2 regions of the Mycobacterium sp. DL592 genome follow, and region 2 is predicted to be linked to the other one. Evidence: predicted binding sites of a transcription regulator. Region 2 holds the regulator's gene; the other holds the start of a gene.
What was found. The regulator HspR, encoded in region 2, represses chaperone genes until heat shock. The targets are predictions, from matches to a motif close to ANNTGAGTNNNNNNNACTCANNT.
Positions count from the first base shown of each region.

Region 1: lon (endopeptidase La) is a predicted target of HspR. The motif match lies at 5,618-5,640, and genes of this name have one in related genera.

Region 1 covers NZ_CP050192.1:2,122,233-2,129,699, forward strand. Annotated here, with positions in the region: gene HBE64_RS10315 (tetratricopeptide repeat protein) at 1-1,323, shown strand, start outside; gene HBE64_RS10320 (rhomboid-like protein) at 1,344-1,976, shown strand; gene HBE64_RS10325 (nucleoside deaminase) at 1,988-2,467, shown strand; gene HBE64_RS10330 (alpha-amylase family glycosyl hydrolase) at 2,464-3,774, shown strand; gene HBE64_RS10335 (DUF1810 domain-containing protein) at 3,776-4,195, opposite strand; gene HBE64_RS10340 (esterase family protein) at 4,487-5,497, shown strand; gene lon (endopeptidase La) at 5,652-7,467, shown strand, end outside.
Region 2 covers NZ_CP050192.1:4,575,795-4,583,261, reverse strand. Annotated here, with positions in the region: gene HBE64_RS24500 (hypothetical protein) at 1-613, opposite strand, end outside; gene dnaK (molecular chaperone DnaK) at 885-2,738, shown strand; gene grpE (nucleotide exchange factor GrpE) at 2,735-3,364, shown strand; gene dnaJ (molecular chaperone DnaJ) at 3,396-4,583, shown strand; gene HBE64_RS22080 (heat shock protein transcriptional repressor HspR) at 4,580-4,951, shown strand; gene HBE64_RS22075 (aldose 1-epimerase) at 5,040-5,942, opposite strand; gene HBE64_RS22070 (acyl carrier protein) at 5,952-6,194, opposite strand; gene HBE64_RS22065 (dihydrolipoamide acetyltransferase family protein) at 6,212-7,429, opposite strand; gene HBE64_RS22060 (alpha-ketoacid dehydrogenase subunit beta) at 7,426-7,467, opposite strand, start outside.

The DNA.
Region 1 (7,467 bases), 2.5 Mb from region 2:
CCCACCGACGACCCCGACGATGCCGAGGCATTGGCGGCCGGGCACGTCGCCTACGCCGACACCATGGCCGCCCTGGCCGCTGCCCACCCCGACGACGTCGACGTGTTGGCGCTGGCGGCCGACGCACTGGTCAACGTGACCGCGTGGGCGTTGTGGGACAGCCGAACCGGTGAACCGGCGCCCGGATCGCGTGTCGTGGCGGCCAAGGAACTGCTGGACCGGGCGCTGACCACCGAGGCCGGGCGGGCCCATCCCGGGGTGTTGCACCTCTACATCCATGCGATGGAGATGTCGGCTCACCCCGAGGATGCGCTGCCTGCCGCGGACCTGCTGCGCGGCCTGGTGCCCGACGCGGGTCACCTCGAGCACATGCCGTCGCACATCGACGTGCTGTGCGGCGAGTACCGGTCCTCGGTGCTGGCAAACCAATCCGCGGTGCGGGCCGACCGCCGGTTCGTCGAGCATGCGGGTCCGCTGAACTTCTACTCCCTCTACCGAGCGCACGACCTGCACTTCGTCGTGTACTCGGCGATGTTCTCCGGACAGTTTCAGATCGCCCTGCAGGCCGCCGATGAACTGGCCGGGCAGCTGACCGCCGAGCTGCTGTCGATCTCCTCGCCCCCGATGGCGGACTGGCTGGAGGCATTCGTGCCGCTGCGGGTGCACGTGCTGATCCGGTTCGGCCGCTGGGACGACCTGATCGCGCTGCCGCTGCCGGATGACCCCGACTTGTATTGCAGCACAACGGCAACCATTCACTACGGCCGTGGTGTGGCACACGCAGCCAAGGGTCAGCTGGCCGCCGCGCAGGCCGAGCGCGACGCCTTCACCGCGGCCTACGCGCGCATCCCGGAGTCCCGGTACCTGTTCAACAACACCAGCCGCGACATCTTGGCGGTCGGCGCAGCCATGCTCGACGGCGAAATCAGTTACCGCCAGGGCGACTACGACGAGGCCTACGCTCACCTGCGGCGGGCCATCGCACTCGATGACGCGCTGCCCTACGACGAACCGTGGGGCTGGATGCAGCCCACCCGGCACGCCTACGGCGCGCTGCTGCTCGAGCAGGGCCACGTCGAGGAGGCCGCGCAAGTTTATGCCGCCGATCTTGGACTGGACCCCACCTTGAGCCGGTCGTGTCAGCACCCGAAGAACGTGTGGAGCCTGCACGGCTACCACGAATGCCTGCAGCGGCTGGGCCGCACCGAGGAGGCCGTCATCATCGGCCGCCAGCTCGACCTGGCCAAGGCCCGCGCTGATGTGCCGATCCTGGCCTCGTGCGCGTGCCGGCTGGAAGTGTTCGAGACGAGCTGCTGCAGCTGACGCCGACGTATCGTCAACAGGTGCGTGACAAGCTTTCCCACCGCGTGGCGCGGTTCGTGGGCAGTGCGCCGGTCACGTTCGGCTGGCTGGCGCTGCTGGCGATCACGACCATCGCCCAGCATCTGCTGCCGCGCTGGCATCTGATTGCGGTGCTGCGCAAGGACTCCACCAACCTGCACCACCTGGCGTCCGACCCGATCCGGGTGCTGATCACCAGCCTGCTGTGGCTCGACGGTGCCGCCTGGTGGCCCTACCTGGTGATGTTCTGCCTGTTCCTGGCGCCTGCCGAACGCTGGCTGGGCCATCTGCGTTTCGTTGTCGCCGGGCTGATCGCCCACATCGTCGCCACCTACGTCAGCGAGGGATTCCTGTACTGGCAGATCCAGGAGGCGATCGTCTCGCCGCGATACCTCAACGCCCGGGACATCGGTGTCAGCTATTTCGTCGTCGGCATCGTCGGTCTGCTGACCTATCGCGTCCCGCGGCCGTGGCGCTGGCTGTACCTCGCCGCCGCCTTCGTGTGGTTCGCCGGGGCGGTGCTGATCAAACCCACGTTCACCCCGGTCGGGCACCTCACCGCGCTGGTGGTGGGCCTCGCCTGCTACCCACTGAGCCATGGCCGCAGCCATCCCGCCCCGCAACCCGCTGCGTAGAGTGAGACAGCGTGGCGCTCAGCGACTCCGACACCAGGTGGCTCGGCAGATGCGTCGAACTGGCCCGCGCGGCGCTCGACGCCGGTGACGAACCGTTCGGCTCGGTCCTGGTCGGTGCCGATGGCCTGGCGCTGTTCGAGGATCACAACCACGTCGCCGGCGGGGACGCCACCGCACACCCCGAGTTCGCGATCGCCCGTTGGTCGGCGCAGCACCTCACACCGCAGCAGCGCGCCGCCGCAACCGTCTACACCTCCGGCGAGCACTGCCCGATGTGCGCGGCTGCCCATGCCTGGGTGGGCCTGGGCCGCATCGTCTTTGCCGTCTCCGGAGCTCAACTGGCCCAGTGGCTCATCGAATGGAATGCGCCGCTGCCCCCGGTCGCATCGCTGCCCGTCACTGCAGTGGCCCCCCACCTCGTCGCGGATGGCCCTGCGCCGCAGTACCGCAACGAGATGATGGGCCTCTACGCCGCGCGGTTTCGGCCGTGAGCGCGCCGTCCTGGGTTCGCCACGCGATCTGGTGGCACGTCTATCCGCTGGGATTCGTCGGCGCCTTCCCGACCAACAGCCCGCCCGGACCCGATGAGCACCGGTTGCGGCGCCTGGTCGGCTGGCTCGACCACGCGGTGGAACTCGGCACTTCGGGCCTCGCACTCGGGCCGGTCTTCGCCTCCCGCACCCACGGCTACGACACCACCGACCACTACCGCATCGATCCGCGCCTCGGGGACGACGGCGACTTCGACGTGGTGATCGCCGAAGCCCACCAGCGTGGGTTGCGGGTGCTGCTCGACGGCGTGTTCAACCATGTCGGAACCGATTTCGAGCGCTACCGCAGTGCGTTGGACGGCGACGCCGACGCGGCGGGCTGGTTCCGCGGCCGTCCCGGGCACTTCCACACCTTCGAAGGCCACGGCGAGCTCATCACCCTCAACCACCGCAGCCCCGACGTGGTCGACTACGTGGTGGACGTGATGAACCACTGGCTCGACCGCGGCGCCGACGGCTGGCGCCTGGACGCGGCGTACGCGGTGCCCGAATCGTTCTGGGCCGCGGTGCTGCCGCGCGTTCGGCAGCGCCATCCCGACGCATGGTTCGTCGCCGAGGTCATCCACGGCGACTACGTCGGGTTCGTCGAGGGCTCCGGGGTGGACTCGGTGACCCAGTACGAGTTGTGGAAGGCCGTGTGGAGCAGCCTCAACGACGGCAACTTTCACGAACTCGACTGGGCGCTGCAGCGCCACAACGACTTTCTGGCCCGCTTCGCGCCGCAGACGTTCGTCGGCAATCACGACGTGACCCGGATCGCCAGCCAGCTCGACCGCGCCGAGCATGTCGCGCACGCGCTGGTCCTGTTGTTCACCACCGGCGGGGTGCCGACGATCTATGCCGGTGACGAGTTCGGGTACCGCGGCGTCAAGGAGGAGCGCGCTGGCGGTGACGACGCGGTGCGCCCCGAATTCGGCTCTTCGCCTGCAGATCTCGACGACGACGGCCGTGCGGCGCTCAACCTGCACCAGTTCCTGATCGGGCTGCGCCGCCGCAACCCCTGGTTGCACGAGGCGACCACCCGGGCGCTGCACCTGGAAAACCGTTGCTACGCATACGAAACCCGATGCGGTGACGACGCGTTGATCGTCGCCCTCAACGTCGACGACACACCAATGCATCTGCCCGTCGCCGAACTGGCCGGCAGGCAGGCCCGGCTGGCCGGCGGCACCGGCGCTCCGCCGGAGGACCTCGTCAGCGAGGTGGTGGTTCCGCCGCAGGGCTGGCTGGTGCTGCGCCCCGAGTGAGCTACCACAGGTCCAGCGTCCGTTGGTCCTGTTCACCGGCATAGAACCGGTCGAGCACCGCGCGGAAATCGGCATTGTCACCAGTAGCGTTGGCGAACAACGTCATCGATGACCGCACCTTTAGAGTGTCGGGCCAGCCGAAGATGTCGTCGGCCGATCGTCCGTCGATACCCGCGACGATGCGGGCGCATTCGCGCAGTCGGGGACCGAGAACCGGGTGAGCCAGGTACGCCCGCGCCTCGGCCAGCGAAGCGATTCCGTAAAGCCTTGCCGTCGAACTGTTTCCGAGGCCCTGCAGCTGCGGAAAGACGAACCAGATCCAATGGCTGCGTTTGGCGCCGGCACGCAGCTCGGTCAGCACGCGGTCATAGACCCCGTGCTGGGCATCGACGAAGCGCTGCAGCTCGAACGGATCGTCCATCCCTCCACCGTGCCATACCCCCGGTGTTGCTGGGCCGTGATCGTCCTGTTATCTCCGGGCCTCCGCCACCTCCCGGCATCGGTGGTGTCTGCCCAGTTCAGCGCCGATACAACGTTGGCGCTCTGTATCCAAAGTGACTCCTGTGACAATTGGGGCGAGTCCTTGGCGTCTCCCTATCGTTAGCTAACCGCGACTTGGCGCACCGCTTCGCGTACCGAATCCGTGGTGCCGCACGTGTTTAGCTACCCGCGCACAGCACTTTGACTACTGACCGAATACATATGAAAGGTGATGGTTGTCGTCATGAAAATCGTCGAGATGATGCGAGGCACCTGGTTGCGCCGCCTGGCCGCAGCCTTCGTGGCCGCACTCTTCTTGCCCGGCTTGATCGGCGTTGTCGGCGGTTCGGCGACAGCGGCCGCCTTCTCCAAGCCCGGGCTTCCCGTTCTCTACCTTGATGTTCCGTCGGCCTCGATGGGCCGCAACATCCGCATCCAGTTCCAGGGCGGCGGCACGCACGCCGTCTATCTGCTCGACGGCCTGCGCGCGCAGGACGACTACAGCGGCTGGGACATCAACACCCCGGCGTTCGAGTGGTTCTACGGCTCGGGCCTGTCGGCAGTCATGCCGGTCGGCGGCCAGTCCAGCTTCTACACCGACTGGTACCAGCCGTCGCAGGGCAACGGTCAGAACTACACCTACAAGTGGGAAACGTTCATGACCCAGGAGCTGCCGACCTACCTGGCCGCCAACTACGGCGTCGACCCCAACGGCAACGCGGTCGTCGGTCTGTCGATGGCCGGCAGCGCAGCGCTGACCTACTCGATCTACTACCCGCAGAAGTACACCTACGCCGCATCGCTGTCGGGCTTCCTGAACCCGTCCGAGGGCTGGTGGCCGATGCTGATCGGGCTGGCGATGAACGACGCCGGCGGCTACAACGCACAGAGCATGTGGGGTCCGTCGTCCGACCCGGCATGGCGGCGCAACGACCCGATGGTCAACATCAACCAGCTGGTCGCCAACAACACCCGGATCTGGATCTACTGCGGCACCGGTACGCCGTCGGAGCTGGACACCTCCGGTGGCGGTGGCAACCTGATGGCCGCACAGTTCCTGGAGGGCTTCACCCTGCGGACCAACAAGACCTTCATGGACAACTACCTGGCGGCTGGTGGACGCAACGGCGTGTTCAACTTCCCGCCGAACGGCACCCACAGCTGGGGCTACTGGGGACAGCAGCTGCAGTCGATGATCCCGGACATGCAGCGGGTTCTGGGAGCCACCCCGACCGCGGGCTGATCCCGGTCACATCTAGCCAGCGAGCCTGTCGCCTTTCGGCGGCAGGCTCGCTGCTTTTTTTGCGCTGCACCCGTCCGCCGCGGGCGAACACCCGTTCGGGAACAACCCCACCATCACCAAGGTTGAGCCTTTCAGACTGAACTTTGGAGGATTGATGGCTGAAGCCACATCAGTGCCCGTCCTGTTTCTGAGCGACCCGATCGTGCTGCCCGGCATGGTGGTTCCGATCACGCTCGACGACACCGCCCGCGCCGCGGTCGACGCAGCCCGCGCCAGCGATTCCGGCAAGCTGCTGATCGCGCCGCGCCTCGACGACCGCTACCCCTCCTACGGGGTGCTGGCGACGATCGTGCAGGTGGGCCGTATCGCCGGCGGTAATGCCGCCGCCGTGGTGCGCGGTGAGCGCCGCGCCCACATCGGATCCGGCACCACCGGCCCCGGCGCCGCGCTGTGGGTCGAGGTCGAGGAAGTGACCGAGTCCGACCCCACCGACGACACCAGGGCGCTGGCCGCTGAGTACAAGAAGCTGCTGCTGGCCCTGCTGCAGCGTCGCGAGGCCTGGCAGCTGGTCGACGCCGTCAACCAGCTCACCGAGCCGTCTGCGCTGGCCGACACGGCCGGCTACGCGTCGTATCTGAGCGACGTGCAGAAGCGTCAGCTGCTGGAGACCGAGAGCGCCGACGAGCGGTTGCAGGTCCTCATCGACTGGACCGCCGAACACCTCGCCGAGGTCGAGGTCAGCGACAAGATCTCGCAGGATGTTCGGGAGGGCATGGACAAGCAGCAGAAGGACTTCCTGCTGCGCCAACAGCTCAACGCCATCCGCAAGGAACTCGGCGAGGGTGAACCCGACGGGAGCGACGACTACAGGTCCCGCATCGAGGCCGCCGACCTGCCCGAGAAGGTGCGCGAAGCCGCGTTGCGCGAAGTCGGCAAGCTGGAACGCTCCAGTGACCAGAGTCCCGAGGGCGGCTGGATCCGCACCTGGCTGGACACCGTCCTGGACCTGCCGTGGAACGTCACCACCGAGGACTCGACCGACCTGAAGTCGGCCCGCGACATCCTCGACGCCGACCACCACGGCCTCGAGGACGTCAAAGACCGCATCGTCGAATACCTGGCGGTGCGGGCGCGTCGCACCCAGCGCGGCCTGCAGGTGGTCGGCGGGCGCGGCTCCGGTGCGGTGATGGTGCTGGCCGGTCCGCCCGGGGTGGGCAAGACCTCGCTGGGCGAGAGTGTGGCCCGCGCACTGGGCCGCAAGTTCGTGCGCGTCGCCCTCGGCGGTGTGCGCGACGAGGCCGAGATCCGCGGTCACCGGCGCACCTACGTCGGCGCGCTGCCCGGCCGCATCGTGCGGGCGATCGGCGAGGCCGGCTCGATGAACCCCGTCGTGCTGCTCGACGAGATCGACAAGGTCGGCTCGGACTACCGGGGCGACCCGAGTGCGGCGCTGCTTGAGGTGCTGGACCCCGCGCAGAACCACACCTTCCGCGACCATTACCTCGATCTGGACCTCGACCTGTCCGACGTGGTGTTCCTGGCCACTGCCAACGTGATCGAGAACATCCCCTCGGCCCTGCTCGACCGGATGGAGCTCGTGCAGATCGACGGCTACACCGAGGACGACAAGGTGGCCATCGCCCGCGACTACCTGCTGCCCCGGCAGCGGGACCGCGCGGCCCTGACCGCCGACGAGGTGACCGTCACCGACGACGCGCTGCGCAAGATCGCCGCCGACTACACCCGCGAGCCCGGCGTGCGGCAGTTCGAGCGGCTGCTGGCCAAGGCCATGCGCAAGGTGACCACCAAACTGGACTCCACCGATGCTCCCGTCACGATCGACGAGCCCGACCTGGTCGAGTACCTGGGCCGGCCGCGGTTCACCCCGGAGTCGGCCGAACGCACCGCGGTGCCCGGCGTGGCCACCGGGCTGGCGGTCACCGGACTGGGCGGCGACGTCCTCTACATCG
Region 2 (7,467 bases):
CCAGGGCCGCAGCGGTCGCCCAGTCACTATCGCTGACGGGGTCTCGCCCGAATATGTTCCGAAAGGCAGCGATTTCGTTGCGCTTCTGGACGGAGTCGGGAGCCACCGGTGCTTCGGCGCTGTCGCCCTCAGACATTTCAGACATCGCCTTGTCAACCGCATTGGCGAGGCGTCGATCCGTGGAATCGGCTCGCCGGAGCAGATCGACGATCGCATCTTGAACGATTTGCAGGTGTCGCTCGTTCTCTGCCTGTTGCTCACGATCGGTTGAGTGAAAGCACTCCAACGTGCTGTTCGCTACGTCAATCGTGATCCCCCAGCGGTCGGCCATACGCTGAATCCGGGCCCATTCAGACTTGATCGACTCCACCTCGGACGCTGCGGCCGCGACATCACGCGCAGCGACCTCGCATTCTTCGGCGTGGGTGAGGAGGCTGTGGCTGATTGCCATGGCCCGGGCCGAGGCTGCCTCGTGGGAGACGCCCCGCCACTGCAGCTTCGCGATGATGGCACCCTGGTTGTGCGCGACGTCGCGAAAGTGGTTCGCGCGGTTGGTTGCCGCCGTGGAGACTCGGCGGACTGATCCAGGATCCCACCTGTCCAGATCGGCCAACGATATCCCCACGGAACGAAAACTACCGTTGCTGGCTCGATGCCGGAATTCACCCGGGGCTCTCCTCGACGTCGCACACCGCCGTCGGACTGGGAAGCCGAATGCAGCAATGTGCACCCGTCGAGGAACAAATCCGGAAGACCTGCCGTTGACCACTTCGACACTTGAGTGAACGAGGCTCAAGTCTGAGTTGACAGAAGACCGTCGACAGGAGCAGGCTTGAGTCTGGTCCGCTCAGACCTAAGACGTAACTATTCAGGAGGAACACAACATGGCTCGTGCGGTCGGTATCGACCTCGGGACCACCAACTCGTGCGTCGCGGTCCTCGAAGGTGGCGATCCCGTCGTGGTCGCCAACTCCGAAGGGTCCCGCACCACGCCGTCGGTGGTCGCCTTTGCGCGCAACGGCGAAGTGCTGGTCGGCCAGCCCGCCAAGAACCAGGCAGTGACCAACGTCGACCGGACCATCCGTTCGGTCAAGCGGCACGTGGGCACCGACTGGTCCGTCGAGATCGACGGCAAGGACTACACCTCGCAGGAGATCAGCGCCCGCGTGCTGATGAAGCTCAAGCGCGACGCTGAGAGCTACCTCGGCGAGGACATCACCGACGCGGTCATCACGGTGCCCGCGTACTTCAATGACGCCCAGCGTCAGGCCACCAAGGAGGCCGGTCAGATCGCCGGACTCAACGTCCTGCGCATCGTCAACGAGCCCACCGCCGCGGCCCTGGCCTACGGCCTGGACAAGGGCAACAAGGAACAGACCATCCTGGTCTTCGACCTCGGTGGCGGCACCTTCGACGTCTCGCTGCTGGAAATCGGCGACGGTGTCGTCGAGGTCCGCGCGACCTCGGGTGACAACCACCTCGGTGGCGACGACTGGGACGACCGGATCGTCGAATGGCTCGTCGACAAGTTCAAGGCTTCGGCCGGCATCGACCTGACAAAGGACAAGATGGCCATGCAGCGGCTGCGTGAAGCCGCCGAGAAGGCCAAGATCGAACTCAGCTCCAGCCAGAGCACCTCGATCAACCTGCCCTACATCACCGTCGACGCCGACAAGAACCCGCTGTTCCTCGACGAGCAGCTGACCCGCTCGGAGTTCCAGAAGATCACCCAGGATCTGCTCGACCGCACGCGTCAGCCGTTCCAGCAGGTAATCAAGGACGCCGGCATCTCGGTTTCTGACATCGACCACGTGGTGCTCGTGGGTGGTTCCACCCGCATGCCCGCTGTGACCGATCTGGTCAAGGAACTCACCGGCGGCAAGGAGCCCAACAAGGGCGTCAACCCCGACGAGGTCGTCGCAGTCGGCGCCGCCCTGCAGGCCGGTGTGCTCAAGGGCGAGGTCAAGGACGTGCTGTTGCTCGACGTCACCCCGCTGAGCCTCGGTATCGAGACCAAGGGCGGCGTGATGACCAAGCTCATCGAGCGCAACACCACCATCCCGACCAAGCGGTCGGAGACCTTCACCACCGCCGACGACAACCAGCCGTCGGTGCAGATCCAGGTCTATCAGGGTGAGCGCGAGATCGCCTCGCACAACAAGCTGCTCGGCAGCTTCGAGTTGACCGGTATCCCGCCGGCTCCGCGCGGCGTGCCCCAGATCGAGGTCATCTTCGACATCGACGCCAACGGCATCGTGCACGTCACGGCCAAGGACAAGGGCACCGGCAAGGAGAACACGATCAAGATCCAGGAAGGCTCCGGCCTGTCCAAGGAAGAGATCGACCGGATGATCAAGGACGCCGAGGCGCACGCCGACGAGGACCGCAAGCGTCGCGAAGAGGCCGACGTCCGCAACCAGGCCGAGTCGCTGGTCTACCAGACGGAGAAGTTCGTCAAGGAGCAGCGTGAAGCCGAAGGCGGATCCAAGGTTCCCGAGGACACGCTGACCAAGGTCGACGGCGCGATCGCCGAGGCCAAGACCGCGCTCGAGGGCACCGACATCGGCGCCATCAAGTCGGCGATGGAGAAGCTGGGCGTCGAGAGCCAGGCCCTGGGCCAGGCGATCTACGAAGCCACCCAGGCCGAGCAGGCCGCCGGTGGTGACTCTTCCAGCAGCTCGTCGTCCGACGACGTGGTGGATGCCGAGGTCGTCGAAGACGATCAGGAGAACAAGTGAGCGAAGGGCATGCAGACGAACCGGTGACCGTCACCGACAAGCGTCGCATCGACCCGCTGACTGGCGAAGTTCGCGAGTCCTCCGCCCCGGCCCCCAGTGGGCCGGGGTCGGAGGCTCCCGGGTCGGCGGGTGGCGAGTTGGCCGACAAGATCGCCGAACTCACGTCGGACCTGCAGCGTGTGCAGGCCGACTTTGCCAACTACCGCAAGCGTGCGCTGCGCGACCAGCAGGTTGCCGGCGAGCGGGCCAAGGCCGTCGTGGTGAGCCAGTTGCTCACCGTCCTCGACGATCTCGACCGCGCCCGCAGCCACGGTGACCTGGAAAGCGGTCCGCTGAAGTCGGTCGCCGACAAGCTGGTGGCCGCCCTCACCGGGCTGGGCCTGACTGGCTTCGGTGCCGAGGGCGACGAGTTCGATCCCTCGCTGCACGAGGCCGTCCAGCATGAGGGCGAAGGCTCCAAGCCGGTGATCGGCACCGTGATGCGGCAGGGCTACACCCTCGGCGATCAGGTGCTGCGACACGCCCTGGTCGGCGTTGTCGACGCGGTCGACGGCGACGCCGATGGGGCCGACACGCCCCCGAACGCAGGAGACTCCGGCGGTCAGAACGCAGAATCAGATCAGTAAGAACGACAACACGGTAAGGAGGTGACGCTGCATGGTTCAACGAGAATGGGTTGAGAAGGATTTTTACAAGGTGCTCGGCGTCTCCTCTGACGCCGACGAGGCGGAGATCAAGCGGGTGGCCCGCAAGCTGCTCGCCGAGAATCATCCGGACCGCAACCCGGACAATTCCGCCGCCGACGAACGCTACAAGGAGGTCGGCGAGGCCCGCGATGTGCTGACCGACCCGGCCAAACGCAAGGAGTACGACGAGACCCGTCGTCTGTTCGCCGGTGGTGGCGGCTTCGGCCGCCGGTTCAACAACGGCGGTGGTGCCGGCGCCGGTGGCGGCTTCGGCGGCGATGGTGGGGAGTTCAACCTCAACGACCTGTTCGGCCAGGCCGGCCAGGACGGCGGCGCCAACATCGGCGATCTGTTCGGCGGGTTGTTCGGCCGGGGCGCTCAGCAACGGCCGAGCCGGCCGCGCCGCGGCAAGGATCTCGAGACCGAAACCGATCTCGACTTCCTGGAGGCGACCAAGGGTGTCGCCATGCCGCTGCGGCTGACCAGTCCGGCTCCGTGCACCAATTGCCATGGCAGCGGGGCACGTCCGGGCACCAGCCCGAAGGTCTGCGCCACGTGTAACGGCTCCGGGATGATCAACCGCAACCAGGGCGCGTTCGGGTTCTCCGAACCGTGCACCGACTGCCGGGGCAGCGGCTCGATCATCGAGCACCCGTGCGACGAGTGCCGCGGCACCGGTGTCGCGACCCGGACCCGCACCATCAACGTGCGGATCCCTCCCGGCGTCGAGGACGGTCAGCGTATTCGGCTGGCCGGCCAGGGTGAGGCCGGGCTGCGCGGCGCGCCGTCGGGTGACCTGTACGTCACCGTGCACGTGCGCCCTGACAAGGTCTTCGGCCGCGACGGCGACGACCTGACCGTGACGGTTCCGGTGAGCTTCACCGAACTGGCTTTGGGTACAACACTTTCCGTGCCGACTCTGGAAGGCAAGGTCGGTGTTCGGGTGCCCAAGGGCACTGCCGACGGACGCATCCTGCGGGTGCGTGGCCGCGGTGTCCCCAAGCGCAGCGGTGGGCACGGCGACCTGCTGGTCACCGTCAAGGTCGCGGTTCCGCCCACCCTGGAAGGCGCCGCGCTCGAAGCGCTCGAGGCTTACGCCGCCGCGGAAAAGGCCAGCGGGTTCGACCCGCGAGCTGGTTGGGCAGGAAACCGGGCATGAGCGCATCGGAAGAGTCGCGCACATTCCTGATCTCAGTGGCCGCCGAGCTGGCCGGTATGCATGCGCAGACGCTGCGTACCTATGACCGGCTCGGCCTGGTCAGCCCACAGCGCAGCTCCGGTGGCGGGCGCCGCTATTCGGAACGTGACGTGGAGCTGCTGCGCGAGGTGCAGCGGCTCTCGCAGGACGAAGGTGTGAACCTCGCCGGGATCAAGCGCATCATCGAGCTGACCAATCAGGTCGAGGCGCTGCAGTCCCGCATCCAGGAGATGGCCAGGGAGCTGGACTCGTTGCGCGCCAACCAGCGTCGCGACCTGGCCGTGGTGCCCAAGAGCACCGCGCTGGTGGTCTGGAAGCCGCGGCGGTAGTCACCGGCCGCCCGCCGCTGCGCCGAGATTGAACTCACGCAGAAGAACTGCGAGTAGCGAGCTGCGCAGGATCAATCTCGGCGAGAAGTCAGGCGACGCGGATGGTGAAGACCGACGTGGCGGGCAGGCCCGGCTCCGCGACGGGATAACCGCCCGCACGTAAAGCGTTGGTGGGCGCCGCCATCGGTTCGATGGCCACCAGTTCCTCACCGAGGGGCGCGAAGACCTGCGCGGCGGGGTAGCCGCGGTCGAAGACGATCTCGATACGGCGGTCCCCGCCGGACAGGGCGAACACCGCCCCCGGCTCGACCCCGTCGAATCCGTCATCGAACGTCTTGTTGCCCAGCGGTTCCGAGAAGGCCGCCCAATCCTCCGCCGCTCCCGTGGGGATACCCCGCTCGTCGACAGGTAGGTGCCGCAGCCTTGGTGCCTGCAGCGTCCACTCGGCGCGCGGAACCTCAGGGATGGCGAAGTAGGGGTGGAATCCGTAACACAGCGGCACTGCCGCGGCGGTGGTCGGGTTCACCGTCGTCTGCACGGTCAGAGCCCGGTTGTTCAGCGTGACGTCCAGGGTCAGCTCGTGCGGGAACGGGAAGCTGGCCAGCAACCCCGGCAGGCTCCCGAAGTCGAGGTCGGCGGCCAGCCGATCGCCGGACTGTTCGGTGACCAGCCAGCCCGGGTATGCCGAGAGCACACCATGTATCGGCAGGCCGTTGCCGTCGGCACGCACCCCGCCAACCCCGGGTGTCACTGTCACCGCACCCCCGTCGACGCCATAGGTGTTGGCGCTCAACCGGTTTGCCCACGGGTAGAGGATGGGCACCCCCATCGTCTTGCCGTTGTCCAGATAGGCCTGCAGGCCGCGCCGCTGCCCGAGCAGTTCGACACCGCCGTCGGCCAGCGAGGTGCAGATCATTCCGGCCGACGGCACGAAGGTTGCGGTGAGCGCCGAGGTGGGATCGGTGAGGACGACAGACGGCAGCTGGGCCATCGTCGAAGTCTAGCGATGCGCGCCGATATAGCTCGTCAGGTCGTCGATGGTGCGCAGCGACTTGTACTCGGACTCCGGGATGTCGACCTCGAAACGTTCATGCAGGCGTACCAGGAAGTTCAGCCAGTCCATCGAGTCCAGGTCCACCTGGTCGCGCAGCAGTTCGCTGTCGGACAGATCGCCCTCCTCGACCTCGGGTGCGATCGCGAGCAGCTCGGCGACCACCTGGTCGCGGATGTCGGCGGTACTCATCATGGGCTCCTTAGTGCTTACAGTTCGGCGGGCTGCTGCAGCAGGCGGTCGATCTCGGCGAGGAACAGCGCGCCGCGCGCACCGTCGCTGGCGCGGTGGTCGGCGGCCAGACTGGCCTGCACCGTGGTCGCCACCCGGATGCCGCCGTCGACCACCACCACCCGCTGGGCGGGCTTGCCGAATCCGACGATCGCGACCTGCGGGGGATAGATGACCCCGAAGACGGAGTCGACGCCCTTGTCGCCGAGATTAGTGAGGGTGATGGTGGGATCGGACATCTCTGAGCTGCGCAGCGAGCCGGCCCTGGCGCGGGCCACCAGATCGGTCAGGTCGCGCATCAACTCGTCGAGTTTCTTCTCGTTGACGTCGTGGATCGCCGGGGCCACCAGGCCGCCGCCTCGCAATGAGATCGCCACGCCCACATGGACTTGCGTGGAGGCTTCGAAGCCGTCGTCGTGCCAGAACCCGTTGAACTCGCCGTAACGTTGGGCGGCCAGCGCGACCGCTTTAAGTTGCAGCACCGCCGCCAGCATTCGCTCGGTGATAGGCACCCCGGCGTTCTGCTCGGTGAGCCAGGCCAGCGCGGTGTCGAGGATGATCTCGTCCGACAGGTAGTAGTGCGGGATCTCGCGCTTGGAGCGGCTCATCGCCGCCGCGATCGACGCCCGCATGGCAGCACCGCGTTCACGGGCCTTCTGCGCCGCCGACTTGGGCTCAGCGGAGACGACGGGCTTCGATGCGGGCTTGGGCTTTTCGTGATGGGCGGTGGCCGCGGCGTGTTCGACGTCGTGCAATGTAATCGCGCCCTGCGGGCCGGTGCCGGTCAGCGTCTTCAGGTCGACGCCGAGCGACGCCGCCGTGCGCCGCGCCACCGGTGAAACCCAGAGTCGGTGCCCGACCGGCGGCTGCGGGTGCGCATCGGTAGGTGTGACAGCCGCCGCCGACGGGGCCGCCTCGCTGACCGCGGCGGGTGCGGCCGGGCGCGGCTGCGGGGACGCACCGGCTTCCAGGATGGTGGCCAGCGGTGTGCCCACCTCCACGGTCTGGCCCACCGGAACCAGTAATTCGCCGATAACACCGTCGTGCCAGCATTCGATTTCGACTGCAGCCTTAGTGGTTTCGACGACGGCGACGATCTGGCCGCGGCTCACGGTGTCGCCGGGTTTCACTAGCCACTCGTTGAGCGTGCCCTCGTCCATATCGGCGCCCAGCGCCGGCATCGTGAAGTCGATCACGATCTGCCCATTCCCGGGTCGCTGCGCTCCTGCCCGCC